3 regions of the Kitasatospora sp. NPDC092286 genome follow, and region 2 is predicted to be linked to each of the others. Evidence: riboswitches for the same ligand, from Rfam matches in the RefSeq annotation. Region 2 holds a riboswitch; each other region holds the start of a gene.
What was found. A riboswitch is a leader RNA that binds a small molecule or an ion and turns the genes downstream of it on or off. The one in region 2 is predicted to bind cyclic di-AMP.
Positions count from the first base shown of each region.

Region 1: another riboswitch for cyclic di-AMP. It lies ahead of ACIQIB_RS29080 (NlpC/P60 family protein); the one in region 2 lies ahead of ACIQIB_RS34985 (M23 family metallopeptidase).
Region 3: another riboswitch for cyclic di-AMP. It lies ahead of ACIQIB_RS04545 (transglycosylase family protein); the one in region 2 lies ahead of ACIQIB_RS34985 (M23 family metallopeptidase).

Region 1 covers NZ_JBIVRD010000034.1:77,069-86,721, forward strand. The annotation lists gene ACIQIB_RS29060 (glycosyltransferase family 4 protein) at 1-754, opposite strand, end outside; gene ACIQIB_RS29065 (glycosyltransferase 87 family protein) at 996-2,420, shown strand; gene ACIQIB_RS29070 (hypothetical protein) at 2,444-3,592, opposite strand; gene ACIQIB_RS29075 (NlpC/P60 family protein) at 3,640-4,704, opposite strand; gene ACIQIB_RS29080 (NlpC/P60 family protein) at 4,930-6,105, opposite strand; cyclic di-AMP (ydaO/yuaA leader) riboswitch at 6,116-6,270, opposite strand; gene ACIQIB_RS29085 (NlpC/P60 family protein) at 6,628-7,665, opposite strand; gene ACIQIB_RS29090 (NYN domain-containing protein) at 7,867-9,276, opposite strand; gene ACIQIB_RS29095 (hypothetical protein) at 9,461-9,653, opposite strand, start outside.
Region 2 covers NZ_JBIVRD010000052.1:22,908-32,560, forward strand. The annotation lists gene ACIQIB_RS34965 (hypothetical protein) at 1-18, opposite strand, end outside; gene ACIQIB_RS34970 (sensor domain-containing protein) at 133-924, opposite strand; gene ACIQIB_RS34975 (GNAT family N-acetyltransferase) at 1,037-1,645, opposite strand; gene ACIQIB_RS34980 (hypothetical protein) at 1,708-2,583, shown strand; gene ACIQIB_RS34985 (M23 family metallopeptidase) at 2,649-3,509, opposite strand; cyclic di-AMP (ydaO/yuaA leader) riboswitch at 3,522-3,680, opposite strand; gene ACIQIB_RS34990 (YiaA/YiaB family inner membrane protein) at 3,926-4,216, shown strand; gene ACIQIB_RS34995 (alpha/beta fold hydrolase) at 4,350-5,177, shown strand; gene ACIQIB_RS35000 (TetR/AcrR family transcriptional regulator) at 5,236-5,805, shown strand; gene ACIQIB_RS35005 (sensor histidine kinase) at 6,093-7,424, shown strand; gene ACIQIB_RS35010 (roadblock/LC7 domain-containing protein) at 7,408-7,821, shown strand; gene ACIQIB_RS35015 (DUF742 domain-containing protein) at 7,818-8,165, shown strand; gene ACIQIB_RS35020 (ATP/GTP-binding protein) at 8,143-8,769, shown strand; gene ACIQIB_RS35025 (cytochrome P450) at 8,766-9,653, shown strand, end outside.
Region 3 covers NZ_JBIVRD010000002.1:404,626-414,278, reverse strand. The annotation lists gene ACIQIB_RS04570 (helix-turn-helix transcriptional regulator) at 1-140, opposite strand, end outside; gene ACIQIB_RS04565 (ATP-binding protein) at 559-1,077, shown strand; gene ACIQIB_RS04560 (DUF397 domain-containing protein) at 1,406-1,660, opposite strand; gene ACIQIB_RS04555 (hypothetical protein) at 2,174-3,067, shown strand; gene ACIQIB_RS04550 (hypothetical protein) at 3,135-5,237, opposite strand; cyclic di-AMP (ydaO/yuaA leader) riboswitch at 5,621-5,791, shown strand; gene ACIQIB_RS04545 (transglycosylase family protein) at 5,778-6,995, shown strand; gene ACIQIB_RS04540 (hypothetical protein) at 7,181-7,381, shown strand; gene ACIQIB_RS04535 (LacI family DNA-binding transcriptional regulator) at 7,401-8,420, opposite strand; gene ACIQIB_RS04530 (glycoside hydrolase family 13 protein) at 8,446-9,653, opposite strand, start outside.

The sequences.
Region 1 (9,653 bases), on a different contig from region 2:
CCCGCACCCCCCGGGCGTCGGCGAGCTTCTCCAGGTCCGCCTGGTACGGGCCGCCGCCGACGATCAGCAGCACGGTGTCCGGCACGTCGGCGAGGATCTGCGGCATCGCCTCGATCAGGGTGTCCTGGCCCTTGCGCGGCACCAGCCGGGAGACGCAGACCACCACCGGACGGTTCGCCAGACCCAGCCGCCGGCGCAGCTCGGCGCCGCCGGAGTCGGGGTGGAAGGTCCGCTCGTCGACGCCCGGCGGCAGCTGGACCATCCGCGCGGCCGCCTCGGGCCCGACCGCGTCGGCGATCCGGGAGCGGGTGTACTCGCCGAGGTAGGTGAGGGTGTCGGTGCCCGCGCCGATCCGGCGCAGCAGCTGCCGGGCCACCGGCAGCTGGGCCCAGGCGGCCTCGTGCCCGTGGGTCATGCCGAGCAGCCGGCCGGCCCCGGCGCGGCGCAGCGCCGGCGCCATCAGCCCGAGCGGCGCGGCGGCGCCGAACCAGACCGAGTCGCACTTCTCGGCCTTCAGGATCTCGGCCGCCCGCCGGGTGACCCGGGGTGTGGGAACCATCACCTTCGTCCGGTCGCGGATCACCGGGAACGGCTGCTCGGCGTCGAAGCGGGCCACCTCGGTGCCGTCGCGCCAGGTCGAGGCGTACACCACGATGCTCCCGGCGGGCTGACGCACAGCCATGTTGTGCACAAAGGCCTGGATGCCGCCGGGGCGCGGCGGGAAGTCATTGGTGACGATCAAGGTTCTGTGCATCAGGCCACGGCTCGCTCGGTCGGGGGGTGCTCGGTGTACCGCTGGGTGATCCGTACGATAGGTCAACACCATGGCCCACCGGGAACGGATCCGCGCACGGCAACCGTTTCACCCCAGGGCCTGTCCTAGTACCTAGGCAGCCGGTGGGGCCCGGCCGAACGCGCCGTGCCCACCACCGACGGCCCGGGCGTCCGTCGCGAGACGCCTCCGGTAGGACGTCCGAGACGAACGAGGGAGCGCAGTGGAGTTGGCCCCGGCCACCGAGTCCGGTACACCCAGCGGCGCCGAAGGCCCCGGCACGGCGCTGGCCGTCCGCCAGGAGCCCCCGCAGGCACCCGCGCGCCCCTCCGGGCGCGCCGGGGCGCTCTGCGCGCTCGGCGCGAGCTGGCTGGCCACCCGGGCGCTGCTGGTGCTGCTGATGACCGGCGTCCTGAAGATGGCCGGCGGGGACATCACCACCGACGTCTGGCTGATCTACCACGGCTGGTACGGCGTGCTGCAGACCGGCACCTTCCCGCTGGACGACGTGACCTGGCAGTACCCGCCCGGCGCCGCCCTGGTCATCCTGCTGCCCGGGCTGCTGCCCTGGTCCTACCTGGTCTCGTTCTGGGTGATCTGCGGGGTCGCCGACGCGGTCGCGATGGCGCTGCTGGTGCGGACCGGTCTGCGCAAGGGACGGGCGCTGACCGGCGCCTGGGTCTGGATGGCCGGCGTGCCGCTGCTCGGCCCGATGATCTACAACCGGTACGACGTGGTGGTGACCGCGATCGCGGTGGCCGGCCTGCTGGCGCTGATCCGCCGCCCGGCGATCGGCGGACTGCTGCTGGGCCTGGGCGGGATCATCAAGATCTGGCCGCTGCTCGCCCTGATCGGCACACCGTCCGGCCGGCGCACCCGGCGGGCCTGGACGACCGCGGCGGCCACCGCCGTCGCGGTGGGCTTCCTGCTCGCGGCCGGGATGAACGGCGCGTTCGAGTTCCTGACGTTCCAGAAGGACCGCGGCGTCGAGGTCGAGTCGGTCGGCGCGCTGCCGCTGCACTTCGCCCGGATCGCGGGGGCCTGGGACGGCCGGGTGATGATGAACTACGGCTCGGTCGAGATGCTCGGGCCGTGGGTGGACGTGGTCGGCAAGGTCATGATGGCCGGTACCGTGCTGGGCTTCGCCTGGCTGCTGCTCTGGCGTTTCACCGCCAAGCGCCGCAACGCGGCCACCATGTACGACGCCGCGCTGACCGCGCTGCTGATCTTCACCGTGACCAGCCGGGTGATCAGCCCGCAGTACCTGGTCTGGCTGGTCGGCGTGGCGGCGGTCTGCCTGACCGTGCGCGGCAGCAGCCAGCGGCCGGTGGTGCTGCTGGTCCTGGCCGCCACTCCGCTGACCCTGCTGGAGTTCCCGCTGATGTTCACCGAGGTGGTCGGCAGCGACCCGCTGGCGGTCACCGTCCTGACCCTGCGCAACCTGCTGCTGCTGGTCGCCACGGTGCTCTCCTGCGTCCGGCTCTGGCGCTCCACCCGCGGTCCGGCGCAGCTGCCGCCCACCGTCGTGCTGGCCTCCTCGGTGCCCCTTCCGACGACCGCCTCCTACCCGGTGCGGCCCGGCATCGCGTACGAGCAGGACCTGCTGGACGGCATCGACCGGCCCGGCGCACGGGCCGAACGGCGCTAGCGGGGCTCGGGACGCCCCGAGTGCTAGGGCTCCAGCAGCCGGACCGTCTCGGCCGTCCAGAGCCCGGTGAACTCGGCCAGGCCGAGGCCCAGTTGATCCCGGAGCACCCGGTCCAGCCGCTGGTCCCGGTCGGCGCCCGGGCCCGCCGCGCCGACCGCCCGGTAGAACGCGACCAGCCGCTCGGGCCCGTACCGGCGGGCGATCAGGTCACAGGCCAGCCAGGACTGTTCGTAGGCCTGGGCGATGCCGGTGGCGCCGGCGGTGAAGTCCCTGTCGGCGGGCAGCGCGGCCGGCACCTTCCCGGCGGCGACGTCACGGGCCAGCTCGGGGGCGATCTGCCGCGGGAGGCGCCCGGAGCCCTGGTAGCCGGTCCAGTCGGCGACGCCCTCGGAGAGCCAGAGCGGCGTCCAGGCCCGGGTTTCCGCCCGGGTCGCGACATGCGTCGCCTCATGGGTGGTGACCACCTGGCGGCCGAAGTCGCTGAGCCGCTGGTACGCCCCGGGGTTGACCAGCACCCGGTCCGCCGGGGTGTGCCAGGGCGCCCCGGGCGCCGCGGTGGTGACGGCCGCCATCCCCGTCCAGTCGGCCGGCTCGCCCTCCAGCAGCCGGACGAACTGGGCCTCGGTGGCGGGCAGTTCCAGTAGCAGGCGGCCCGCCCACCCGGTGCCCCAGACCGCGCTGACCGCCGGTACGGCCCGGTCCGCCACGGCCGCGAGCTCCGCCGGATCGGGGCCGTCGGCCAGACCGAGCACCAGGCAGTGGTCGCCCCGTACGGCCCGGAGGGTGCCGAGGTCCCACAGCGGCGGCGGGCCGCCGGCGCTCTCCTCCCGCTCGACCTGCCAGCCGGCCGCGGTCCGCAGCAGGGTGAGCCGGCGCGGGTACACCACCGGCTGGTCGTCGTAGCCGGCCACCCGGACGGCCAGTTCGGCCCCGGCGGTGAGCCGGCCCGGCCCGGCACCGGCGCCGAGCACCAGGTTCCGGTAGCCCGGGTCGACCAACGACAGGCCCGTCGACCCCGCCAGCGCCTGGGCCCGCTCGGTCAGCAGGGCCGCCACCGCGGCCCCGTCATCCGCCACCCGGCCCGCGACCGGCGCCGCCGGGGCGGCCCTGGGCAGCGAGAGCTGGGCCAGTCCGCCCACCGCGAGCAGCAGCGCACCGCGCCGGGACAGCACGCCACAGCGGGCTCCGGCGTCGGTGGCAGAGGTCCGGCCGGTCCGCCTCAGAGCCGGACCACCCCCGCGACGGGCATCGCGCTGACGCTCTCGAAGCGGACCTTGGCACCCGGGTAGGGGGCGTGCACGATCACCCCGCCGCCGGCGTACATGCCGACGTGGTGCATGTCCCGGTAGAAGATCACCAGGTCTCCCGGTCGCGCGTCTGAGAGGCTGACCCGCCGGCCGGCGAACGCCTGGGCCTGCGAGGTCCGCGGCAGGGTCACTCCGGCCTGCTGCCAGCTCCAGTACATCAGACCGGAGCAGTCGAACGCTCGCGGTCCGGCGGATCCGTACACATAGGGCGAGCCGATCATCTTCACGGCGGCGGCCAGCGCGGCGGCACCGCGCTCCGAGGCGGGCGGGACGCTCCCGAGGTCGAGCCGGTCGGTACCGCGGGTGGCACGCTGCTCGGCCTCCCGGGCGTCCTGGGCCGCCATCCTGGCCCGCTCGGTGGCGCTCAGACCGTTGAGCAGCTTCTGCGCCCCGGCCAGCCGCTGCTGGATCTGTTGCTTGCTGTCGGCGAGGGCACGGCGGATCTGCTCCAGTTCGGAGAGCTTGGCGGAGGTCTCGGCCCGGCGCTGGTCGAGCCGGCGCTGGCGCGACACCACCTCGTGCAGCGTGTCGTTCTGCCGCTCGGCGGCCTGGTCGAGGGAGCGCGCCCGGGACAGATAGCCCTCGGGGTCGGTGGAGAGCATCAGCTGGACGGTCTGCGCCAGGCCGCCGGCCCGGTACTCGGCGCCGGCGACGGTGGCGAGGTCGCCGCGCAGCCGGTTGAGCTCGTCCTGGCCGACGGCGATCTGCTGCTGGAGCGTGCCGGCCTCGCTCTGCAGCCGCTGCTGCGCGTCCAGCGCCGCGTTGTACTTCTCCGACGCCTGTTCGGCCTCGTCGTACAGCTGGTCGATCCGCACCTTGACGTCCTTGCGGTTCTGCGGCCCGTCCGGTGAGCCCGGGGCGGCATGGGCGCTGCCGCCCACGGCCACGCCCAGGACGGTGGTGGCCGCCGCGGTCAGCACCAGCGCGCGGGCGAGGGTGTGCGCACCCGACTGTGGGGAACGGCGGTGCACGGCCATCCGACTGCGGCTCCAATTCTGCGTCCCGGCCTGTGGCCGCTCCGGTGCGGGCGGCTCTGGAAGCGGGTGTCCGGTGGCAGACGTTAGCGAGTCCGGGCGAGCGAGTCCAAACCCCTACCAACCCGAATATTTGACCCTGAATCGGACAGGCGTCCGGCCGGCCGGAAAAGCCGCAGGCCCGGCCTCCCGCGAGGGAGACCGGGCCTGCGAAAGCCTGACTCGGGGTCAGAGCCGCACGATGGTGGAGACCGGCATGTTGGAGGCCGACTCGTAGCGGACCGAGGCGCCGGGCTTGGGCGCGTGGATGACCTGGCCGCCACCGACGTAGATGCCCACGTGGTGGTTGTCGCCGTAGAAGATCACCAGGTCGCCGGGCTGGGCGTTGGCGATGTTCGAGCCGATCCGGGTGCCGGCGTTGGCCTGGGCCTGCGAGGTGCGCGGCAGCGACACGTTCGCCTGGGCGTACGCCCAGCTGGTGAGGCCGGAGCAGTCGAAGGAGTTCGGGCCGGTGGCGCCGTAGACGTACGGCGCGCCGAGCTTGCTCTCGGCGGCCGCGATCGCGGCGGCGGCCCGCGAGCCGTTGGCGGCCGGGGCGCTGGGCGCGGACGACGTGGACGGCGTGGACGGCGTGGACGACGCCGACGGCTTGGTGACGGGCGAGGATGACGGGGTGCCCAGGTCGCCGCGGCCGTTGTCGCGGGATGCCCGGTCGGCCTCGGCCTTCGCGGTCGCCTTGGCGGCGTCCGCCTTGGCCTTGGCCTCGGCGGCGGCCTTCTCCTCGGCCGCGCGCAGCGCCTCGCGCTCCTGCTCGGTCAGCGTGTTGAGCAGTTCCTGGGCCTTGGCCAGCTTGCCCTGGATCTCCTCCTTGGAGGCCTTCAGCTGCTGGGTGGTGGCCTCCAGCTCGCCGAGCTTGTTCTGGGCCTCGGTGCGGTCCTGGTCGAGCCTGCGCTGCTGCTCCTGGAGCTCCTTCAGCTGGCCCGACTGCGAGCTGCCGGCCTGTGTCAGGGTGCCGGCCTGGGTGAGGAAGTTGTCCGGGCTGGAGGAGAGCATCAGCTGAACGGTCGGCGATATGCCGCCGTTGCGGTACTGCTCGCCGGCGATCTCGGCGAGGCCGCCCTGCAGATCGGTCACCTGCGACTGCTGGCGGGCCACCTTGTCCTGGAGCTCGCCGACCTGCTTCTGCAGCTCCTGCTGCTTGGCCTGGGCGCCGTTGTACTGCTCGGTGGCGACCTCGGCCTGCTCGTTGAGCTTGTCGACCTGCTCCTTGACCTGATCCTTGGTCGGCGTCGGGTCGGCGTGCGCGCCCGACTGCGCGGAGAGGGCCACGGCCGCTGCGGCGGCCGCGGTCAGGATGGAGACGCGGGCACGGCCGGCGGGCTTGGGACGACGATGGGACGCCACGAAGGCGGACTCCTTCTTCCTACGTCCGCCTACCGGGTGAGCTGACGGGTTCGGGCCGGAAGCGTGCCCTACGGCGCCTCACCGACCGTTCCACCGGTCGACCTGGCGCCGATTCACCCCGGAGGAACTTGGTTCCCCGGCTCCGCTCCACAGCGTCCCCGACTGCTGGACTCCCCGTCGGGCAGTCACCTGCCCCGCTGCTTCACGAACTCGACGGTAACCCCCGCCGTCACCCGGGATGGGTGATCGACTGCACGGTGGTTCGAGGCATGACCCTAGTAACAGAACCGTGATCCGTTCAAATCCTTGTCAGAAAAAAGACGGAAGAATACCCAAGTTCATTTGTGAATATGACCGAATGTGATCACAACCGCACGCGGGGCTGATCATTACTCACAATGCGGGTCGAGAGCGCCCGACCGGGGCGTGTCCCACATCACAGCAGTGGGCCGGCCCGGCCGGGCGTGTCGACCTATCAGGGAATGTCCGGATCGGGGGCTTCTGCCCCCAATCGACGAACCGTCAGACCCGGCGGATGGCGTTGATCTTCATCGCGTCGGCCTTCATCACCTTCACCACGTCACCGGTGTGCGGCGCGTGCACCACCATGCCGTTGCCGATGTACATCGCGACATGGCTGCGGTCGTCGCGGTAGATGATCAGGTCACCGGGCTGCGCCTGGTCCAGCGAGGGGACCCGGGTGCCGACGCCGGCCTGCGCCTGCGAGGTGCGCGGCAACGAGACATTGGCCTGCTTGTACGCCCAGACCATCAGACCGGAGCAGTCGAAGGTGCTCGGCCCGATGGCACCCCAGACGTACGGCGAGCCCTGCTTGCTCATCGCCTTGGCGACGGCCACCCCGGCGTACCCGCCGGCCTGCGGCAGGCTGCTCAGGTCGGTGCGCTCGCTGCCGCGCGAGGCCCGGTCGTCCTGCTGCTGCTGCGCCTTCAGGGCGGCCCGGTCGGCCGCGCTGAGCGAGTTCAGCAGCGTCTGGGCCTCCTTGAGCTTCTGGTTGACGTCCGCCTTGGCCTGGTTCAGATCCTTGGTGGTGCTGTCCAGGGAGGCGAGGACGGCGGCCGCCTCGGCCTTCTGCTGGTCCAGGCGGCGCTGCTGGTCCTGCAGGCCCTTGAGCGCCTCGGACTGGCTGGAGCTGGCCTGCTGGACGCTGGAGGCCTTGTCCAGGTAACCCGACGGGTCGGAGGAGAGCATCAGCTGCACGGACGGGTCGATGCCGCCGGTGCGGTACTGCTCGCCCGCCACCTCGGCCAGCCCGGCCTGAAGCTGCGTCATCTGGTCCTGGCCGCGGGCCACCTGGTCCTGGAGCTGGTCCGCCTGCTTGCGCAGCTGGTCGGCCCGCTCCTTGGCGCCGTTGTACTTCTCGGCCGCCTGCTCCTGCTCCTCGTTCAGCTGGTCGATCTGCGCCTTCACGTCCTCCTTCTTGGGGGAGGGCGCGGCGTGGGCGCCGACCTGGGCGGAGAGGGCGACCGCGGTCGCAGCGGCAGCGGTGAGCACGGAGACCCGCGCGCGGCTCGGCTGCTTGGGACGGCGGTGGGAGGCCAAAGTGATCGGTTCCTTCTTCCAACGGACTCACCCGTTTGAGTGAGGATCCGGAAAATAGGTTTGACGCCAGACCCTAGTGAAGATCCACGCTTTCCGCCACTCCCCCGATGGCGTGAACCTCCACCGGCGGCCTGACTTCACGGGATCCACACACTGCCGCAAACCGGGCGCTGACCAGCGGTCACTCCGGTCCCTCCGGCATCAGGGCCGGGCCAGCCGGTTCAGCAGCAGGACGGAGGCGACGGGGCGCGCGCCCGCCTTGCGCACGCCCTCCGCGACCTCCCGGTCGGTGGAGACCACCACCACCGGACGGCCCTGCGGCTCGGCCCGCACCAGACGGCGGATCAGCTCGTCCGCCGTCTCCCCGGTCCGGCTGAAGCGCACCCGCACCCCGCGCGGCGGCGCCATGATCACCGGCACGTCCAGGTCCTGCCCGTCGAACACACAGGTGACCTCCGCCTGGGTGCGCTGGGCCAGCATCGCCAGCCCGCCCAGCAACCGGATCCGCTGCTGCTCCAGCGGCAGCGCCGGATAACCGGTCTTGGTCACGTTGTAGCCGTCCACCACCAGATGCACCTGCGGGATCGCCAGCAGCTGGTCCAGCAGCGCCGGATCGTCCTCCGCCAGCCCGCGCCGGGCCACGTCGTGCGGCGAGGCCGAGCCCGGCACCACCGCCTCCACCAGGTCCGCCGGGCGGATCTGGGAGACCGGCAGCGCCAGCTCCCGCTGCAGGCCCTGCGCCGACTGCAGCACGGTGTCCAGCAGCAGCCGCAGCCGCATGTCCTCGACGCTGCGCCCCTCGCGGGCCGAACGGCGGCCCTGCTCGGCGGCGGTCTCCAGTTCGGAGATCCGGTGCCGCAGCCGCCGGGCCTCGCTCTCACCCGCGCTGCGCTCGGCGGCCGCCTGCGTCCTCAGCGCCTCCAGCTCGGCGGTGACCCGGCGGGTCTCCGCCTGCGCCCGGCGGGTGTCGCTCTCCAGCGACCGCACCTTCTTGCGCAGCGACTCGGCCTCCTTGCGGACGTCCTCCGACTCGGCCCGCTGCCGCTCCAGGTCCGCCCGGGCGGAGGCCCGTACCTCCGCCAGCTCCGCCTGCAGCTTCTCCGCCAGCCGGGCCGCCTCGGCGGCGGCGCCCTCGGCGCCGGCCCGCTCGGCCTGCTCCCCCGCCTCGGCGACCAGCCGGCTCCAGCCCGCCGACCGCACCAGATAGGCGGCGGCCGCCACGTCCATCGGGTCGGCGGCGCCGGGCACATGGCCCGCCTCCAGCGCCTTCACCAGGTCCGGCTGGCCCAGCCGCAGCCGCTCCGCTATCCGGAGCCGGAAGGCCGGCTCCGACTCCAGTGCGGCGGCCAGCGCGGTGGCCGCGTACTTGGCCCGCCGGGCCGGCGTGAACTTGGCGTACTGCCGCAGGCTCTGCGGCAGTTCGGCGGGCGGCAGCCCCCCGAGCGCGTCGGCGGCGAGGCCCACCACCCGGCGGCGCACACCCTCGGGCAGCGGCCGGTCGAGCGTCTCGACGGCCCGGTCTGCCGCCGGCTCGTCACCGCCCGACTCCTCGGCGGGGGCCCCGGTACCGGACGGGGCGGCCTCGGCCGCGTCCGGCGCCTGCCCGTCCACAGCGGGCTGCCGCCCCTGCGGCCCGGCGGGCTCCTTCGCTGCGTCCACCACGTCCTCGGCTCCGATCCTCGTCCAGCGGGGTACGGCCCGCGGCCGTCGCCCTCGTCGTCACGCTCCGTGCGTTCTGTCTGTATTGTCCCCGTGCGGTGAACGGCCGCGCACCGTCCACCCCACGGACCGGGCGTCAGCCCTGCTCAGCGGCGGCCTCTCCGGCCTCGGCCCCGGGACGGGCCACCAGTTCGACCTGGTCCACCGCGTTGCACCAGCGGCAGCGCACCGACTCGATGGTCTCGCTGAGCACCTCGGTCTCCTCCACCTTGGACTCGCCGGCCAGGTCGAAGTGCAGGTACTCGGTCACCCGGGCGGAGCGGGTCACG
Region 2 (9,653 bases):
GAGCTCGGCGGCGGCCACCCGGCCATCCGAACACGGCCCGGCCCCGTCCGCATCCGGGGGACCGGGCACGAACGGGGCCGGGCGGCTCCGGGGTGGCGGCAGCGGGCCGGGCGGCCTGCCGGCGAGGCGGGCTCAGCGGCCGAGCAGGCCCCGGACGGCGAGCCGGTTGACGTTGGTCAGGCCGCGCACCAGCTGCGGGGTGAGGAAGACGAACAGCAGCCCGAGCAGCGAGACCCCGGCGATCTGCAGCGGCGACTGGACGTAGTAGACGTGCTCGACGCCGTGGCTGTCGTAGAAGTTGAAAAGCCGGTAGCCGGGCCAGTCGGTGTAGGTCGGGAAGACCCAGTGGTAGAGCGGGTAGAGCGTCAGGGACCAGCCGACCAGCAGGAACACCAGCGACATCGTGAAGCTGAAGACCGCCCACGGCAGCATCACCACCTGGTACAGCACGGCCTTCCACCCGGCCGCGTCCGCCAGCCGCGCGGTGACGGCGCCCCAGCTGCCCGGCCGGGCACGCCGCACCGGCGCCGGGCCCGGCACGTCCAGGGCCAGCATGCTGAGCGTCCGGGCCCGCTCCAGCCGGCCGAAGCCGCGGGCGCCGCTGGTCAGCGCGGCCAGCACCGGCAGGCCGAGGACGGTGACGAAGGTTCCCAGGCCCAGGGCGAAGAGCGTGACGGCGAAGGCGAAGCCCACGATGGCGACCGGCAGTCCGCTGAGCGTGAAGCCGATCTCCTTGTAGGTGTAGGAGGAGAACGGCGCCCGCCAGACGTACGGCGGCTCCTCGGTCCGGCGGGCCCGGGCGGGCCGGTGCTTCGGGTCGGCCTCGTCGGTGCCGTAGGTCCCGTAGGTGTCGCCGGAACCGTGGGAGTCGCGGCTGTCCTCGCGGTCGTACGCACCGCGCTGCATGCTGTGGCTGCTGCTCATGGCCGGGCCTCGGTCCTCGGTTCTGTGGTGGGGGCGTGTCCTGCTGACTCCTCAACCCTGTCAAAGCGCGGGCCCGGTGGACATCCGGCCCCCCGCCGAACAAGGGGTGGGGTTAACCCCCCGCCCGCTGCCCCGCCCCGGTCCCGGCCCCCGCCCACTCGTCCGCCGGCAGGGAGTACTGGAAGGAGTCGTACCAGGTGTCCCGCAGGTGGAGGTCGTGCCGGATCCGGCCCTCCAGCTGGAACCCGGCCCGGGTGAGCACCCGGCTGGAGGCGGTGTTGTCGACGTCGACCCGGGCGGCCAGCCGGTGCACGCCGAGCGTCCCGAACGCGAGGTCGCAGAGCAGCCCGGTGATCTCGCCCGCGTAGCCGTGACCCCAGGTGTCGGGGCGCAGCGCGTAGCCGAGGACTGCGGAGCGGTGCTCCCCGAGGGTGAGGGCGGCGCTGCCGATCGGGGCGCCCCCGTCGGCGGGGTCGGCGGAGTCGGTGCCGTCCGCGCGCAGGGTGACGGCGAGCCGGTAGACCGTGCGTTCGTCCCGCAGGGCCTCCTCCAGGTACTGCGCCACCTGATCGGCACAGCTCTCCCGGTCGTACGGTCCGAAGGGGAGGTGGCGGGTGGCGACCGGGTCGCCGAAGACGGCGTACAGCGCGTCGATGTCGCCCGGGGTGTGGTGGAACTCGCGAATGGCCAGCCGGGGGCCGGTGAGTCGTACGGGGACCATGTCCGTCGACCCTACTCCGGCCCGGTCCGTCCGGTGGGCGGCCAGCGGCTACCGTCGAGGCTATGGAAGACGAAGACCTGCGGCTCGCCCCGCGCACCAAGGCCGCCGAACTGCTCGCCTGGGCGGAGGCGGAGGGCCGCGCGCCGGTGGCCGAGGAACCGCTGCGGACGGTGCTGGCGCTGCTGGAGCTGGGCGAGGGCAGGATGCACGACGGCTGGCCGGAGCTGACCTCGAACGCCGTGGAGCAGTTGCTCGTCGAGCGGCTCTACCTGTACGTCCAGCCCGCGCCGGAGGAGGATCCGCTGGCGTACGGCGAGGCGGTGCGGCTGCTGATCGACCGCCAGCGGGCGGCGAAGCGGCTGAACGCCAAGCGGCAGGAGCGGCTGCACGCGGAGGCCGAGTGGCAGGGCGAGGTGGCGGCCGGCCTGCTGCGGCGGGCGGACCTGGTGACCTGGCCCCGGCTGTACACGCTGCTGCTGCACGCCTACGGGGTGGACGTCGCGGACGAGGCGGCGGTGCGGGCCTGGCTGGAGGGGTTCCGGGAGCTGGCGGAGGAGGACCGGCTGGCCGCGTTCGCGGCGCTGGAGCCGGCCGGCTGGGTGGACGAGACGGCCGGTGAGGGCTGGGGCCCGGCCCGGGTGCTCACGGTCGGGATGGCCACCGACGGCGCCCGGCGGCTGCTGGAGCAGGGCCTGATGCGGCGCAGCTACCGCAACCTGGCGGAGCTGACCGCGCTCGGCCGGCCGATGCCGGACGAGCTGACCGGGGACTTCGGGGCGTTCGAGGAGGCGGCCGCCGAGGCGGCGCTGGAGCTGGCCGGCCGGTGGACGGTGCCGGGGCTGCCGCGGCTGCTGGTGGCGGAGTTCCCGGACCTGGCGCCGGAGCCGGGGCAGGAGGAGATCGACGCGTACCTGGCCGGGCTGCCCGACGGGGCCTGAGCCCTCCGGGTCCTGGAACGCGGAGGTGCCCCGGCCGCTGCTCGGACCGGGGCGCCTCCGGGGCGTCAGGGGGTGATGCCGCGCTGCTCGAACCAGGTCTCCGGGTCGACCGGGGCCCCGCCGCCGGGGCGGACCTCCAGGTGCAGGTGCGGGCCGGTGACGTTGCCGGTGGCGCCGACCTTGCCGATCTGCTGGCCGGGGACGACCTTGCCGGTGCCCTTGATGATCGAGGAGAGGTGGCAGTACCAGATCTCGGTGCCGTCGGGCAGCGTCTCGACGATCCGGTAGCCGTACGAGCCGGACCAGCCGGCCGAGGTGATGGTGCCCTGGCCGACGGCGTAGACCGGGGTACCGGTGGAGGCCGCGAAGTCCAGGCCGGTGTGCAGGTGGGCCCAGTAGGAGGCGCTCTGGCCGTAGTGGGCGGAGAGGTTGTAGTCGCGCACCGGCAGGTTGATGGCGGCGAGCTTGGCCCTCTCGGCCTCCTCGGCGGCCCGCTTGGCCTCCGCCTGCTGGGCGGCGCGCTTGGCCTCGGCCTCCTGGGCGGCCTGGACGCGGGCGTTCTCCTCGGCGGCGGTGCGCTGGCTGTCGGCCTGCTGCTGGATGCGGGCGGCGAGCGCGAGGCCGGGGTCGGCGGAGAGGGCGACCGGGGTCTCGTCCGGGGCCTCGATGGCCGGCGCGGCGGCCGGGGTGGCGGAGGCGAAGCCGGTGGCGCCGAGGGTGGCGGCCACGGCGGTGACGCCGAGCAGTGGAGCGGTGCCGCGGGCCTGGCGCGGCATCCGGTGCCGGTTGGCGTCGGCGGGCTGCGGGCCGGTCTCGTCCGCGGGGCCGCCGTAGCCGCCCTCGTGGGCGGCGGGCCGCGGGTGGTCGAGCAGCTGGGTGCCGGCGGCGGAGCCGGGCAGGTGTGCCGGAGAGTACGTCGACGCCACGGAGGCGCGCTCCTTTCCTTCCTTCGCGCCTACCGGGTTAGCTGACGGGTTCGGAGCAGGAAGGTCTCCTACGGCTGGGCCTGGGCCCGGCCGATTCACCCCAAGGAACGTGGTTCCCCGGCTCCCTGACCTGCCCGGAGGCGGGTCGTCGGGATTAGGCGACGGCGCACGGTGCCGTCTGGGTACGGCGTTGACAACCGCGCTGCGTTATCAAACGTTAATCCTAGGCGCCCCTGATTCCAAGCCATCCGTTCGGGACAACCGGATACAGCACGGGCACCACGCGACCCGATGGGCGTTTTGGGACGATTGACGACAACTGACACTACCGAACGTGATTGGACGTCAACGAACGACCCCCCATTTGAGTAGTTCTACTCATGTGCGTCCGCTCGGGGCGCCGCCATCCTGACGCCATGAACGCACCGATGCAGTCCCGCACCACGGCCGCATACCACGTCCAGGCCGTGCTCTCCTTCGCCCTGTCCGCCGCCGCCCTCGCGATCGGGATCGCCTACCTCCCGGTCGGGGGGTGGACCAGGGCCTTCCTCGGACTCGGCCTGCTCTACACCGTCACCTCCTCGTTCACCCTGGCCAAGGTGGTCCGGGACAAGCAGGAGACCAGCGAGATCGTCACCCGGGTGGACCAGGCCCGGCTGGAGAAGCTGCTCAGCGAGCACGACCCGTTCAAGGTGGAAGGGATCTGAGCGGGCACCACGGAACGGGCACCTCCGAAGCCGTCGCACATCGATAGCTTGACGGCTAAGGCTATTAGCCGTAGCTTTATGGCTATCGGCAGCACCGCCGATGACACGCCCCGGCGGCCCGAGGAGACCCACGATGTCCGGCATCACCACCCCCACCACCCAGTACCTCGACGTCCCCGGCGGCCGGCTGGCCTTCGACGACACCGGGCGGGGCGACGGCACCCCGGTCGTCCTGCTCCCCGGGATGCTCGACAGCCGGGCCGCGTACCGGCACCTGCGACCGCTGCTGGTGGCCGCCGGCCGCCGGGTGATCACCATGGACCTGCGCGGCTTCGGCGAGTCCTCGATCGCCTGGGACGACTACTCGCCCGCCGCGGTCGCCACCGACGTCATCGCCCTGCTCGACCACCTCGGCATCCGGAGCGCCGTGCTGGCCGGCAACTCGTACACCGGCGCCACCGTGGTCAAGGCCGCCGGGGACGCACCCGAGCGGGTCGCCGGGATCGTCCTGCTGAACGCCTTCGTCGAGAACCCGCCGCCGAACCTGCTGCAGCGCGCCGTGTTCGGCCTGATGGGCCCGCTGCTGACCTACGTCCCCGCCTCCTGGGGCCTCTACCACCGCAAGATGGCGTTCCCGACCGCCAAGCCGGCCGACTTCGACGCCTACGTGGACGGCCTGGTCGCCGCGCTGCGCACGCCCGGCCGCCGGACCGCCGTCCGGGGCCAGCTCCGCGGGGACTCGTCGCCGGTCGGCTGGACCGCCGCGGTGCGGTGCCCGGCGCTGGTCGTGATGGGCGCCAAGGACCCCGACTTCCCGAACCCGGAGCTGGTCGCCGACCGGCAGACGGCCGCGCTCGGGGCCCGCAAGGTGATGATCGAGGGCGCCGGGCACTACCCGATGGCCGACCACCCGCAGGCCACCGCCGACGCGCTGCTGCCCTTCCTCGCCGAACTCTCCTGAGCCCCGGCCCCCGCACCACACGCCCCTGCCCCGCCCCACGAACCCCCGGAGACCGCGCATGCCCCGAGTAGGACTGACCCCCGACCAGGTCGTCGGCCACGCCCTCGCCCTCATCGACGAGCAGGGCCCCGAGGCCCTCACCCTGGCCGCCGTCGCCGGCCGGGCCGGCGTGGCCACCCCCTCGCTGTACAAGCACGTCAGCGGCGGCCTCGCCGAGCTGCGCCGGCTGGTCGCCGTCCGGGTCACCGAGGAACTGGCCGACCGCCTCGCCGAGGCCGCCCTCGGCCGCGGCGGCGACGACGCGGTGGCCGCCGTCCTGCGGGCCTACCACGCCTACGCCACCGAGCATCCGCACCGCTACAACGCGCTGCCGCAGGCCCCCCGGCCGGACGACGACCTGACCCGGGCGGCCGGCCGGCTGGTCGGGGTGATCGTCGCGGTGCTCCGCGAGTACGGGCTGGACGGCCCCGAGGCGATCCACGCCGCCCGCACCGTCCGCTCGGTGGCCCATGGCTTCGCCTCGCTCTCCATCGGCGGTGGCTTCCAGCTCGCGGAGGACCTCTCGGTCACCCAGGACCGTCTGATCGCGGTCCTCACCAGCGGCCTCCGCGACTGGCCGAAGGCCTGACGGGGCCGTCCGCGCGGGGGGCGGACGGCCCCCGCTCCGCGCCACCCCCGACCCGCCCGTTCGCACCCGCACGATGCCCCGGCCCGCGCCCAGCCCGTACCCAGCCCGCGCCCAGCCGGTCCCGTCCGACCGCCCCGCACCGCCCCGCACCGCCCGCCACCTGGCCGATCGGGCCCGAAGGACGTCTGATTGACGCCGTATTGACGGGATATTGACGAGATCCAGTCACTTGGCGAGATCCGTTCACACCTTCGTAGGATCATCACCCTAGAATTCGCGGCGTGACGATGACTCAGTGGTGTGCAACGGCAACCGGCGTAATCGCCGCCCTCGCCCTCGTGGCCGCCGCCCGCTACCGCGCGGTCTCCGCCACCCAGCGCCGCCGCGCCGACCAGCAGCGGCGCGACATCGCCCGGCTGGCGGAGCGGCTCGACGCCGAACTGTCCCGGCGCGGCTCCGAACTGGCCGCCGTCCAGCAGGAGCAGGAGCTCAACGCCTCCACCCAGCGGGCCTTCCTCAGCGTGGCCCGCCGGATCCTCGTCATGGCCCACGACCAGCAGGCCCTGCTGGACGAGATGGAGCGCACCCACGACGACCCGGCGCTGCTGGAAGGCCTGCTCAAGGCGGACCACGCCGCCGCCCAACAGGCCCGGCTCGCCCAGACGCTGGCCGTCCTCTGCGGCGCCAGGGCCGGACGGCACTGGCCCGAGCCCGTCTCCCTGGAGGACGTGGTGCGCGGCGCCCAGTCGCGCATCCTGCCCTTCCAGCGGGTGGTGGTCCGCAGCCGGATCGAGACCGCCGTGGTCGGCGCCGCCGCCGAGGCGCTGATCCACGCCGTGGCCGAGCTGCTGGACAACGCCACCCGCTACTCCCCGCCCAGCACCCAGGTGTTCGTCACCCTCATGCCGGTGCACAACGGCGCCGTCGTCGAGATCGACGACGGCGGCGTCGGCATGCCCGAGCAGGCCGTCGCCAAGGCGGCCTCCGCCCTGGCCGGCGGCACCTCGCTGGAGGTCTCCCGCCTCGGCGAGGTACCGCAGTTGGGTCTCGCGGCGGTCGGCCGGCTCGCCGAGCAGTACGGCTTCCGGGTCACCCTCAGCTCGGCGCCGTCACCGTACGGCGGGGTGCGGGTGGTGGTGCTGCTGCCGAACGCGCTGCTCACCGAACCGCTGCCGCCGACCGTCCCGGGCCTGGGCCCGGACGACCGGGCGTTCACGGCCGGCCCCCGCCAGGCCGTACCTCCCCCGTACCCGTACCCGTCCGTGCACGGCTCCGGGCACGGCTCCGGGCACGGCTCCGGGCACCCGCTACTGGAGACCCCGCCGGCCGGTCCGCTCCCCGAGGCCGGTCCCACCCCGCCGCCCCTGCCCCGCCGGAGCCACCGGCGCGACCGCGGCAACCGCACCGCCCAGGGCACCGCCCCCACGCCCCCGCCCACGCCTCCGTACCGCTCGGCCCGGGAGGCGCAGGCGTTCATGGCGATGTTCCAGGCCGGCACCGCCAGCGGCCGCTCGGCGGTCCAGGCCCGGGTCCAGGCCCAGGCACAGCCCGACCCTTCCCTTCCCGTTTCCCCCCGACTTCCCCAGCGCTCCGGAGAGTTCCATGACCACCACCCCTGATCTCGGCTGGCTGCTCGCCGACATCATCTCCGTCCCCGAGGTCCAGCACGCCGTCGTGGTGTCCAACGACGGCCTGGAGATCGGCCGCAGCGCGGGCATCGTGCGTGAGGACGCCGAGCGGCTCGCCGCCGCCTGCTCGGGCCTGCAGTCCCTGGCCCGCGGGGTCGCCCAGGGCTTCGGCGGCCAGGGCAGCGCCACCCGCCAGATCATCATCGAGTACGGCGGCGGGTACCTCTTCATCGTCGCCGCCGGAGCCGGCGCCCATCTGGCCGTGGTGACCGGCGAGGCCGTGGACGCCGGTCTGGTCGCCTACCAGATGCAGGTCCTGGTCGAACGGATCGGCAGCCACCTCACCAGCCCGCCGCGCGTCGACCACGCGGCGGGGGGACAGCGGTGAGCGGGCCGGTCCGGCCCTATGTGATCACCGGTGGCCGCAGCCGGCCCACCCGGGCCGCACTCGCCATCGAGAGCCTGGTCAGCGCGTTACCCGACCGACCCGAACTCCCCGAGGACGCGCTGCTCAACCGCGAGCACCAGCGCATCCTGGACCTCTGCCGCAGACTGCTCTCGGTCGCCGAGGTCGCCGCCCACCTCGCCCTGCCGCTCGGCGTCGTCAAGGTGCTGGTCGGCGACCTCTGGGACCTCGGCGCCGTCCAGGTGCTCCCACCCGTACCGCAGGCCGAACGCCTGCCCACAACCCTTCTGGAAGAGGTGCTCGTTGGCCTCCGCCAACTCCGCTGAAGCCCCGGCCGACCTGCCCGCCGAGCCGCAGTACCTGCCGTCCTCGGTCCAGGGCGCGGTGAAGATCCTGGTCACCGGCCCGTTCGGGGTGGGCAAGACCACCCTGGTCGGCTCGCTCAGTGAGATCACCCCGCTGCGCACCGAGGAGACCATGACGGCCGCCAGCAGCGGCATCGACGACCTCACCGGGCGCGGCGACAAGACCACCACCACCGTCGCCCTGGACTTCGGCCGGATCACGCTCAACGCCCGGCTCGCCCTGTACCTCTTCGGCACCCCCGGGCAGCAGCGGTTCTGGCCGCTCTGGGACGACCTGTCGCGCGGCGCGCTCGGCGCCATCGCCATGGTCGACCTGCGCCGCCCGGACGAGAGCTTCGACGTGCTCGGCCGGCTGGAGGAGCAGCGCATCCCGTTCGCGGTGGCGGTCAACACCTTCCCTGGCACGCCGAGTTACCCTGAGGACGAGCTGCGCTCCGCCCTCGACCTGCTGCCCGAGGTGCCGATCCTGTACTGCGACGCACGCGACCGGCGGGCCGCCTACGACCTGCTGATCGACTTCGTCGACCATCTGCACTCCACCGCCGTACTGGAGCTCCAGCGATGACAACTCCCGATCCCGGCAGGGCCGTTCCGGCCTCCCCCGGGCCTTCGCAGGCCGGGCCCCCGCCGGGCTGCCCGATGCACGTCGCGGGGGGCGGCGGCATCCCCGCGGGAGTCCCGCCCACCCCGCTGTACGGCGCCGCCGTCGCCGACGACCCGCACGGCCACTACTCCCGGATGCGCGCCCGGTACGGCCCGGTCGCGCCGATCGAGCTGGAGCCCGGGGTCGAGGCCTGGCTGGTGATCGGCTACGCCGAGCTGCTCGAACTCACCCGCAACGAAGCGCTGTTCTCCAAGGACTCGCGCCGCTGGAAGGTCCCCGCCGAGGGCCGGCTCGCCCCCGACTCACGGCTGCTGCCGATGACCTCGTGGCGGCCCACCCTGCTCAACCTGGACGGCGCCGAGCACCAGCGGCTGCGGGCCGCCGTCGCCGACACCCTCGCCCAGATCGACCACCGCCAGCTGCGCGAGACCACCGAGGCCGCCGCCAACGCCCTGATCGACAGCTGGGGACCGGACGGCACCGCCGACCTGATCGCCCAGTACGCCCGCCGGCTGCCGCTGCTGGTCTTCACCCAGCTGCTCGGCCTGCCCGCCGAGGCCGGCCCCCATCTCATCGAGCTGATCAGCCACTTCGTGGACAGCAGCAGGGACTCGGTGCGGGCCAACGCGGAGTTCCAGGCGCTCCTGGTCGACCTGGTCCGGCGCCGCCGCGCCACACCCGGCGCCGACCTCACCTCCTGGCTGCTGGCCCACCCGGCCGCGCTGACCGACGAGGAGGCCGTGCACCACCTGGTGGTGATCCTGGTCGCGGGCAACGAGACCGCCATCAACTGGACCGGCAACACGCTGCGGCTGCTGCTCACCGACCGCCGCTTCCGGGCCACC
Region 3 (9,653 bases), on a different contig from region 2:
CTGATCTTGGACTCGGACGCGCGGATCGCGTACCCGGCGTCCTCGCGGGTGATGCCGCGCGCCTCGCGGAGCCGGCGCAGCTGGGAACCGAGGAGGATCCGGCGGACCATCGAGCCGCCGCCCGGCTGAACTGTGGTCATGCGGTCGAAACCTCCACCTAGGGCAAACAGCGCACAGTCTGCCATCAGTTGAGCGCTCACGGTGCCGATACTGACGGATGTTCCTATCAGTTCCGCACTCCACACACCAGGATGCACGTGCATTCGGCGCTTGCATATGCCAATAGTGCGACTGCACGTGAATCGACTCTTGCATCTGCAGTGAGCGCAGAGGACCATGGTGCACGTGCACCTGCACATCCCTGGCAATCCCGCGGGCTCCGCGTCGACCCCACGCGCGACTCCGTGCACCAGCCCGGCAGCGCCCCTCGCGCCACCGGGCGTTCGTGTGCGCGCGCGACTGGTCGAGGGGGCGGCCGTGCGGCCGAGCGAGTCGGAGGTGACCGGCATGACCCCGGCGGGTCCAGCCGTGTCCGCCCCCTTATGGGAGGAGCTCTTCATGAGCACCGGTACGGCTTTGGCAGTCGACCCCCATGTGGTCACCTGTACGCTCGCTCCTCGCTACGAAGCCGTCAGAACCGCGCGCGACTTCGCCCGGAGCGCCCTGCAGCGCTGGGGGCTGGGCGAGCTGTTCGACGATGTCGCGCTGGTGGCCTCGGAGCTGGTGACCAATGCCCTCCGGCACGCGATCGGCGCACGGCCCGACCCGGCCGGCGGCGCCCTGGGCGGCTACGACTGTCCCACCCAGGCGGCGGACGGCCGGCTGCCGATCCGAATAAGCCTGGTTCACCGCGCCCCGCAGGTGGTCTGCGCGGTGAGCGACCCCAGCAGCATCGGCCCGGTGGCACGGGAGGCGGACTTCGTGGCCGAGTCGGGCCGCGGGCTGCACCTGGTGGACTCGTTCAGCCGCTCCTGGGGCTGGCACCCGCTGGGCGGCGGCAAGGTGGTCTGGGCGCTCTTCGAGGCGGAGCAGTGCGCGACCCCCGAGGTCGGCGGACGGCACCGGCGCTCGGCCTAGCTCCGGACCGGGCAGGGCGGCGACAGTGGGCACGAGCGGCTTGAGCACAGGAGGCGCGGGCACGGGCGGCACACCCCTGCTCGACGGTCCCGGCCGGCGGCCCGGCCCGGCGTCAGCGCGGACATCAGAGCAGGCATCGGAGCGGACATCAAGCCGGGCGGCGGGGCAGGTGACCTGTTCGGTCGGGCCGTCCGTACTCGCGGCCGCACACGACCGGAAGAACGGCCCGGCGCGACGGCGCCCGTACCAGGGAATGGGCGCCGTCAGACACAGGCCGCCGCGGTGTCAGCACCCACGACGGCCCCCCGATGGTGAAGGCGACGGCCGGTCAGACCGCCAGGTGGTCGAACTCCCCGTCCTTGGCACCCAGCAGCAGCGCCGCGATCTCGGCCCGGGTGTAGATGAGCGCGGGACCGTCCGGGAAGCGCGAGTTGCGCATCGCCACGTCCCCTCCCGGCAGAGCGGCGAACTCGACGCAGTTGCCCTGAGAGTTGCTGTGCAGGCTCTTCTGCCAGACCACGTTCTCGAGGTCCGCAGCCGCCATCCCGTTGTACGGGTCGTTCGTGTCGTACCTGTCGTGCATAGAAATCTCCCGAAGAGCTCCGGAGTGGTCGTCCAGCGCGGCGCCCCCGGCACAGGCCGAACGACTGGACCGGCCCCGTACCGGCCCGGCATAACGCCTCACTTGACGTGATGATAGCTCCAGTGCACGTGCATCAGCACGGGACAGTGCAGGTGCACGGCCTCTTTCACGGATCGGCCGGAACTCTTCACCACCCGCCGCCCGGCAGCCCGTAAGCGGACATAGCCGACTGAATCGGCAAGTCGCCGATAACCGCCCGTAAGCGACCCCCCGCTGAATGTTGATCTTCCAGCGCCGGGAGTCGCGCCTCCGTGACCCTCCGTCAGACCCCTTCCGGCCTGTGAGACATCTCACGCCGGGAAGGCGCAACTCCCGCCCCGGCCGACCGCGTCGAAGGCGATACCGGCCACTGCGCGGGATTGGGTGCGTTATGTCCTGATTCGGCGTGGGTCACCGCCCTCGGAACGGCAGCCGACTGCGGGACCGGCGGAGCGATGTCCTACGATCTCCGCCATGAGCACCGCAGCCATCCCGGGCGCGCCACTGCCCGTCCGAACCCCAGGCTCCCGTGCGCGGGGGCGCCACCGCCGCCCCGAGCGCCCCGAGATTCCGGCCGGTTCCCCGGCCCTGGTGCTCGCCGTGCCCGCGACCGCCGGGCCCGAGTCCCGCTCCGTCGTCGAGGAACTGCTGTCGATCGTCCGCAGCGAGCAGAACGGCGTCCAGACCGCGGCCGGGTACCTCCCGGCCGGGGACGGCGACTTCGAGGGCACCGGGGACGAGCGCACCGTCGCCGAGCTGCTGGCCCAGGCCGCCGGGGCGGGCCTGCCCGCGCCGGTCGTGGTGCCGCTGGTTCCCGGCCCGCACGGTTTCCTGGCCGAACTCCACGCGCTCGCCGCCGAGTACGGCGCCCCCGTCACCGACGTGCTGGGCCCGCACCCGCTGCTGGCCGAGGCCGTCCACGTCCGCCTCTCCGAGGCCGGTCTGGCCCGCGCCGACCGCGCCCGGCTGTTCGCCATCGCGACCGCCGCGGACGGCGTGGTGCTCACCACCGTCGGCGGCGAGGAGGCCACCGCCGCCGCCGGGGTCACCGGGGTGCTGCTGGCCGCCCGGCTCGCCGTCCCGGTCGTCCCGGCCGCGCTGGACGTGCCCGGCTCGGTGGCCGCCGCCGTCGCGCACCTCAAGGAGACCGGCTCCCAGCGCCCCGCGCTGGCCCCGCTGGTGATCGGCCCGGAGGCCGACTCCGAGCTGCTCGCCACGGCCGCCGAGGAGACCGGCTGCCCGAGCGCCGCGCCGCTGGGCGCCTACCCGACGGTGGGCCAGCTGATCGCCTCCACCTACCTGGCCGCGCTGCCGGTCCCCGACCCCGGGGCGTACGCCGGGGAGAGCGGGGAGACCGCCGCCGAATAGCGCGGCCGTCCGACGACGCCAGGGCCCGGAACGCCTCCGTTCCGGGCCCTGCGGACGTCCGGACGGCTCAGGAGCGGCCACCCACCCGGGTGGTGGGCGCGGCGGCGCCCCTGAGCCTGAGCGCGGGCGGCTGCACCGGCCGGGCCCGGGCGGCGAGCGCCGGCACCGGCCCGACGGCGGCGTTCCACTGCGGTTGCGCCGTACCGCCGCCGTCCGCCTTCCGCACCTGGAGCGCCTCGGAGCGCCCGGCCCGGCGCAGCACGATGCTCCTGGGCGGCGCCGACTCCGGGTCCATCCAGAGCTCGTTGCCGCCGAACTCGCAGTCCAGCACGGCCACATCGTCCGGTTTGCCGTCCGCGGCGGCGCGGAAGGCGGCCCCGGCCTTCCGGTAGCCGGTGAACCGGCTGCGGCTGAACGTGACGGCCTCCCCGGCGAGTTCGTGCCGGGCGGCGTCGATCAGCAGCCCGTCGAAGAGGCTGCCCTTGTCCCGGCCGAGCGCGTGCGGGGCCACTCCCCCGGCGGCGTTGCCGTACAGCACGCTCGCGGTGTAGTCGAAGTCGTTGAGGTAGGCGCCGTGTTCGATGCCCCGGCCGCCGTTGTGGTAGGCCGCGAACTCGGTGACCACATGGTGATGCCGGGCGTTCAGCCAGACGAAGATGCCGTCCTGCAGGTTGTTGTGGGCCAGGCAGCGCTGGAAGGTCCACACCCCCTCGCTGTTCTCCGGCCACTCGTGGCCGGAGGCGCCGGTGGAGCCCTGGACGCCGACGGCCACGCAGTCCACCGCCCGGCCGCCGGTGCCCGCGCCGAGGTTGAACCCCGTCAGGCGGTAGGCGCGCGGGTTGGGTTCGAGCCGGGTGCGGGAGGCCACGCAGGACTCGTGGACGATGTCGTCGGACGGGCGCTGCGGGGTACGGGTGTCCGGCGGGCCGTCCCACCAGGCGGCGTCCTCCCAGGTGTCGTGGCTGACGCAGCTGCGGAAGGTGATGCCGTGGCTGGCGTGCGGCACGAAGGCGTGGCTGCCCGCGTCGCGGACCACCACGCCCTCGACGACGGTGCCCCGGGTGGTGTCGCCGAGCATGTGGAAGTGCAGCCCGTACCGGCCGAGCACGGGCGCGGTGACGGGGACGGTGCCGTCCTGGCCCTTCCAGGTCTCCTCGGTGTCGGCGCGCGGACCCACCCAGCGCAGTGCGGCGTGCCGTACGTCGGCGTGCCGGGAGCCGGTGACGTGGACGTGCGCGCGGCCCTTCGCGGTGCCCTCGACCCGGACGCCGCAGGTCACGTTGAGCAGTTCGGCGCCGACGGTGACGCCCCCTCCGGCGGTCACCCGGGGGTGGGCGTACCTCAGCGGGGAGTCCAGGGTGACGGTGGATCCGCTGACGGACCGGACGGTGACCAGGTCGTAGCGGGCGGAGAAGTCCTCGGCGTCGGGCGGGCCGGTCGGGGTGACGGCCAGTTCGTCGCCGGGCAGCCGGCCGGTGGGCTCGGCGGCCAGGCCGATGGAGGTGTCACCGGCCCGCAGCTCGCGGTCGGCACGGACCCAGGCGGTCTTGGCCGCGCCGTCCAGCCGCAGGCAGCCGGCGCCGGTCACCCAGAGCCCGGTGTCGGTGTCGGTGTCGGTGTCGACCACCTTGGCGCCGTCGCCCTGGAAGCGCCGCTCGTCCACGGACGGGAAGCGGACGGTGTGCACGGCGGCGCCCTCGGGGGCGAGTGCCAGGGTGCCGCGGATCTCGACGTTGCCGTCCGAGGCGAGGGTGAGGGTGCGGTCGGCGGCGAAGGTGAGTGCGCCGGTCGGCTCGACCAGCGGCGAGCCCACGGTGGCATCGGTGTCGAGGAGCACCCGGTCGGCGATCCGGACGGCGCTCCGCGGGCCGGGTACCGCACCGCCCCAGCCGGCCGGGTCGGACCAGCGGCGGCCGGCCAGGTCGACGGTCGGTGCGGCGGCGGGCCCGGCCCCGGAGGTGCCGACGGGCGGCGGCCCGGCGGGCCGGTGGTCCATGCCCGCGCCCTCGGCGGGGGCCGCGGCGGCGTCGGTGGGGCCGTCCGGGGCCACGGGCATACCGGGCATGCCGGTGGCCGCGACGGGCTGCGTCCGCCCGGTCAGCGAGCGCCGCAGGATCTCCTCGCCGCCGACCGCGGCGAACACCGTGCCGACCGCCGGCCAGCGCCGCATCGTCCGGCGGCGTACGGGAGTTCGGGGCCGTTCGGGCGATATGTCCACTCTGTGGCGTTTTGCCCGGCGGTGCACCCCCCGAGGCCTGACGGTCGGGCGCCCGGCACGCGGGTCCTCGTCCTTGGCCATCACCGCGCAGCCCTCCCGCCGGACGGCCGCGTCGGTACTGACGTCCTGAAGCACAGGCAGTTGGGTCCGGCCGCAGGGGCGTTGCCGAAAATCGGTCATTTCTGATCATGATGGACAGCCAATCAACCCCTCACCCGTAAACCGTGACGGGCATCACACATGTTTGCGGTTTGAACGGGAGTCTGCTTAACGTGCTCCCCGTTCGTGGCTACACGAACCCAGCCCATCCGCAACGCCGAGTCCTGCCGTCGGTTGTGCTGGCAGCGCAGAAACGCACCACGGCAGGAGCGGGGGACCCACAGGTAAGTCGCCCCGGACCGGTTCCCGAAACCGGTTCAGGGCTAGGGGTGAAGCCGCGCCAAGGCGCGGCCGGGCAACTCCAGCCCGAATCCGACAGCTCACCTCGCAGGCGTGGGAGAGGATCGCGTCTTCATGCTGCCCGTCAACGGCACCAGTCTGCCCCGTCGCGCCCGCCGCCTGATCGCCGCCGTCGGCGTCGCGGGTGTCGGCCTGACCGTCCCGTGCCTCACCACCGGCACCGCCTCCGCCGCCCCGGTCGCCACCTGGGACAAGGTCGCCCAGTGCGAGAGCGGTGGCAACTGGGCCATCAACACCGGCAACGGCTTCTACGGCGGCCTGCAGTTCACCTCCAGCGCCTGGGCCGCCTTCGGCGGTACCGCGTACGCCCCGCAGGCCCACCAGGCCACCAAGGACCAGCAGATCGCGGTCGCCGAGAAGGTCCTCGCCTCGCAGGGCCCCGGCGCCTGGCCTGTCTGCTCCGTCCAGGCCGGCCTGACCAAGGGCGGCACCCCGGCCGCCGTCGACACCTCGGCCGCCGCGAAGCCGGCCGCCACCCCCGCGCCGAAGCCCGCCCCGCAGGCCCCCGCGCAGACCCCGGCCCCGGCGAAGAGCCAGGCCCCCGCCGACTCCGCCCAGGCCAAGGGCGGCAGCCAGGCCCAGCCGACCGACTACACCGTCATCGCGGGCGACTGGCTCTCCTCCATCGCCGACAAGAACAACGTCCAGGGCGGCTGGGAGCGGCTGTACGAGCTGAACCGCGGCACCCTGACCCAGGGTCCGCACGTCATCTACCCGGGCCAGCAGCTCGCCCTGGGCAAGGGCGGCCAGGCCCAGCAGTCCGGCCAGGGCGCCACCGGCGCCTCCACCGGCAAGCCGGCCGCGCAGGCCCCCGCCGCCAAGCCCGCCGCCAAGCCGGTCGCCAAGCCCGCCGCCCCGGCGCAGACCCAGGCCCCGGCGCAGACCGCCACCGGCAGCATGGCCGCCGCCGTCTCCTTCGCCCAGTCGAAGGTCGGTCAGGCCTACATCTACGGCGGCACCGGCAACGGCGGCTGGGACTGCTCCGGTCTGACCCAGGCCGCGCTGCGCGCCGCGGGCGTCTCCGTCCCGCGCGTCGCCGCCGACCAGGCCGCCGCCAGCACCCACGTCTCGCTGGACAGCCTGCTCCCGGGCGACCTGCTGTTCTGGTCCAACAACGGCAAGGACTCCGGCGTCTACCACGTCGCGATCTACATCGGCGGCGGGAAGTACGTCGAGGCCGCCAACCCGAGCTCGGGCGTGCGGACCCAGACCGTCGCCAACTGGGCCCCGGACTTCGCCGGCCGGGTCTGACCCGCCGGGCGTGCCCGGCACGCCCCCGACCCCGAGGCCCCCGGGGAGAGTCTGGTCGCTCTCCCCGGGGGCCTCGGCCTGTCTCCCCCGGCCGTCGCGCACCGGCCGGGTACCGGCGGGGCCACCGGTGGTCAACGCGGGCGCCGGCAGGGCATGCTGCTGCTCCGTACCCGAGGAGGAGTCACATGGCCCAGGTCACCGTCACGCTCGACGCCGATCTCGCCATCGACGCGATGACGCTCTCCGGCACCACGAACCCGCAGGACGCCGTCGAACTGGTCCCGCGCGACCACCTCGCCCGGGGCCGGCACACCGGGACCCGGACCGGCGACGCCGCCGACGGACAGCGGGTGAACCAGGAGCGCCCCACCGTCCAGGAGGGCTGAGCGCGGCCCCGGCACCGGTTCACCGCGGGCAGGCCCCGGTGGAGCCGCGCATCACCAGCTCCGGCTGGAACATGAACTCCCCGCGCTGGGCGGCGTTCGCACCGACCTCCTCCAGCAGGGCGTCGACGGCGGCGGTGGCCATCGCCTCGACCGGCTGGCGGATGGTGGTGAGCGGCGGCTCGGTGAAGGCGATCAGCGGCGAGTCGTCGAAGCCGACCACCGAGACGTCCTGCGGGACGGCCAGGCCCCGCTGACGCACCGCGCGGATCGCGCCGAGCGCCATCATGTCGCTGCCGCAAACGATCGCCGTGCAGCCCTTGTCGAGCAGCGCGCCGGCCGCCGCGTGCCCGCCCTCCACGCTGAACAGCGTGTGGTGGACGAGGTCCTCGGCCTCCTCCTGGGTCTTGCCGAGCACCGCCCGCATGGCCGCCGTGAAGCCCTCGATCTTGCGCAGCACCGGTACGTACCGCCGCTGCCCGACCGCCAGACCGATCCGCTCGTGGCCGAGTTCGGCCAGGTGCTGGACGGCCATCCACATCGCGGCCCGGTCGTCCGGCGAGATGAACGGCGCGTCGATCTTCTCGCTGTAGCCGTTGATCAGCACGAACGGCACCTGCCGGCCGGCCAGCCGGGCGTACCGGTCGTGGTCGGCGGTGGTGTCGGCGTGCAGGCCGGAGACGAAGACGATGCCCGCCACGCCCCGGTCGACCAGCATCTCGACCAGTTCGTCCTCGGTCGAGCCGCCGGGCGTCTGGGTGCAGAGCACCGGCGTGTAGCCGTGCCGGCTCAGCACCTGCTCGATCACCTGGGCCAGCGCGGGGAAGATCGGGTTGCTCAGCTCCGGGGTGATCAGCCCGATCAGTCCGGCGCTGCGCTGGCGCAGGCGGGTCGGCCGCTCGTAGCCGAGCACGTCCAGCGCCGCCAGCACGGTCTGCCGGGTGGCGGCGGAGACGTTCGCCTTGCCGTTGAGTACGCGGGAGACGGTGGCTTCGCTGACCCCCGCCTGCGCCGCGATGTCTGAGAGTCGCGCCGTAGTCACGGTCCCAGAGCCTATTGCAACCACGTCAGACCGCCCACCAGCCGGTGCTGTCCGGGGCCAGCACGGTCTCGCCGCCGTCCACCTCCAGGTCGGCGGAGGCGAGCAGCAGCCGGCCGGGCACGGCTATCCGGACCGGCTGGTCGGTGGTGTTCACCGTGCACACGAACGAGCCGCGGCGGAACGTCAGGGTGCCCTCGGGGCCGTCCAGCCACTCGACCTCGGTGCCGGCGCCCAGCCCGGGCTGCGCACGCCGGACGGCCAGCGCACTGCGGTACAGCTCCAGGGTGGACGTCGGGTCACCGGTCTGCGCCTCGACGCTGAGCGCGGCCCACTCGGCGGGCTGGGGCAGCCAGCTCGGGCCGCCGGCGGTCGGGCCGAAGCCGTACGGGGCCTCGGTGCCGGACCACGGGATCGGCACCCGGCAGCCGTCGCGGTAGCCGTCCTGGCCCGCCTGACGGAAGAACGACGGGTCCTGGCGGACCTCGTCGGGCAGGTCCGTGACGTCCGGCAGGCCGAGCTCCTCACCCTGGTAGATGTACGCGGAGCCGGGCAGCGCGAGCATCAGCAGGGTGGCGGCACGGGCGCGGCGCAGGCCGAGGCCGCGGTCGCCGGCGGTGCGGATCTGGGTGCCCAGGCCCGGCGGGTTGGCGAAGCGGGTGGCGTGCCGGGTGACGTCGTGGTTGGAGAGCACCCAGGTGGTGGGGGCCTCCACCGGGCGCATCGAGTCGAGCGAGAGGTCGATCACCTCGCGCAGCTCGGCGGCGTCCCAGGAGGTGCCCAGGTACTGGAAGTTGAAGGCCTGGTGCAGTTCGTCGGGGCGGACGTAGTTGGCGGTGCGCTGGACGGTCGGGGTCCAGGCCTCGGCGACGCCGATCCGCTCGCCCGGGTACTCGTCCAGGATGGTCCGCCAGCTGCGGTAGATCTCGTGCACGCCGTCCTGGTCGAAGAACGGCATGACGTCGTTGCCGAGCAGCTTGAGCTGGTCGGCGCCGCCGAGGTCGGGCAGGCCGGGGGCCTTGACCAGGCCGTGGGCGACGTCGATCCGGAAGCCGTCGACGCCCATGTCCAGCCAGAACCGCAGGATCGAGCGGAACTCGTCGGCGACGGCCGTGTTCTCCCAGTTGAAGTCGGGCTGCTCGGGGGCGAACAGGTGCAGGTACCAGTCGCCCGGGGTGCCGTCCGGGTTCTCCGAGCGGGTCCAGGCCGGGCCGCCGAAGATGGACTCCCAGTCGT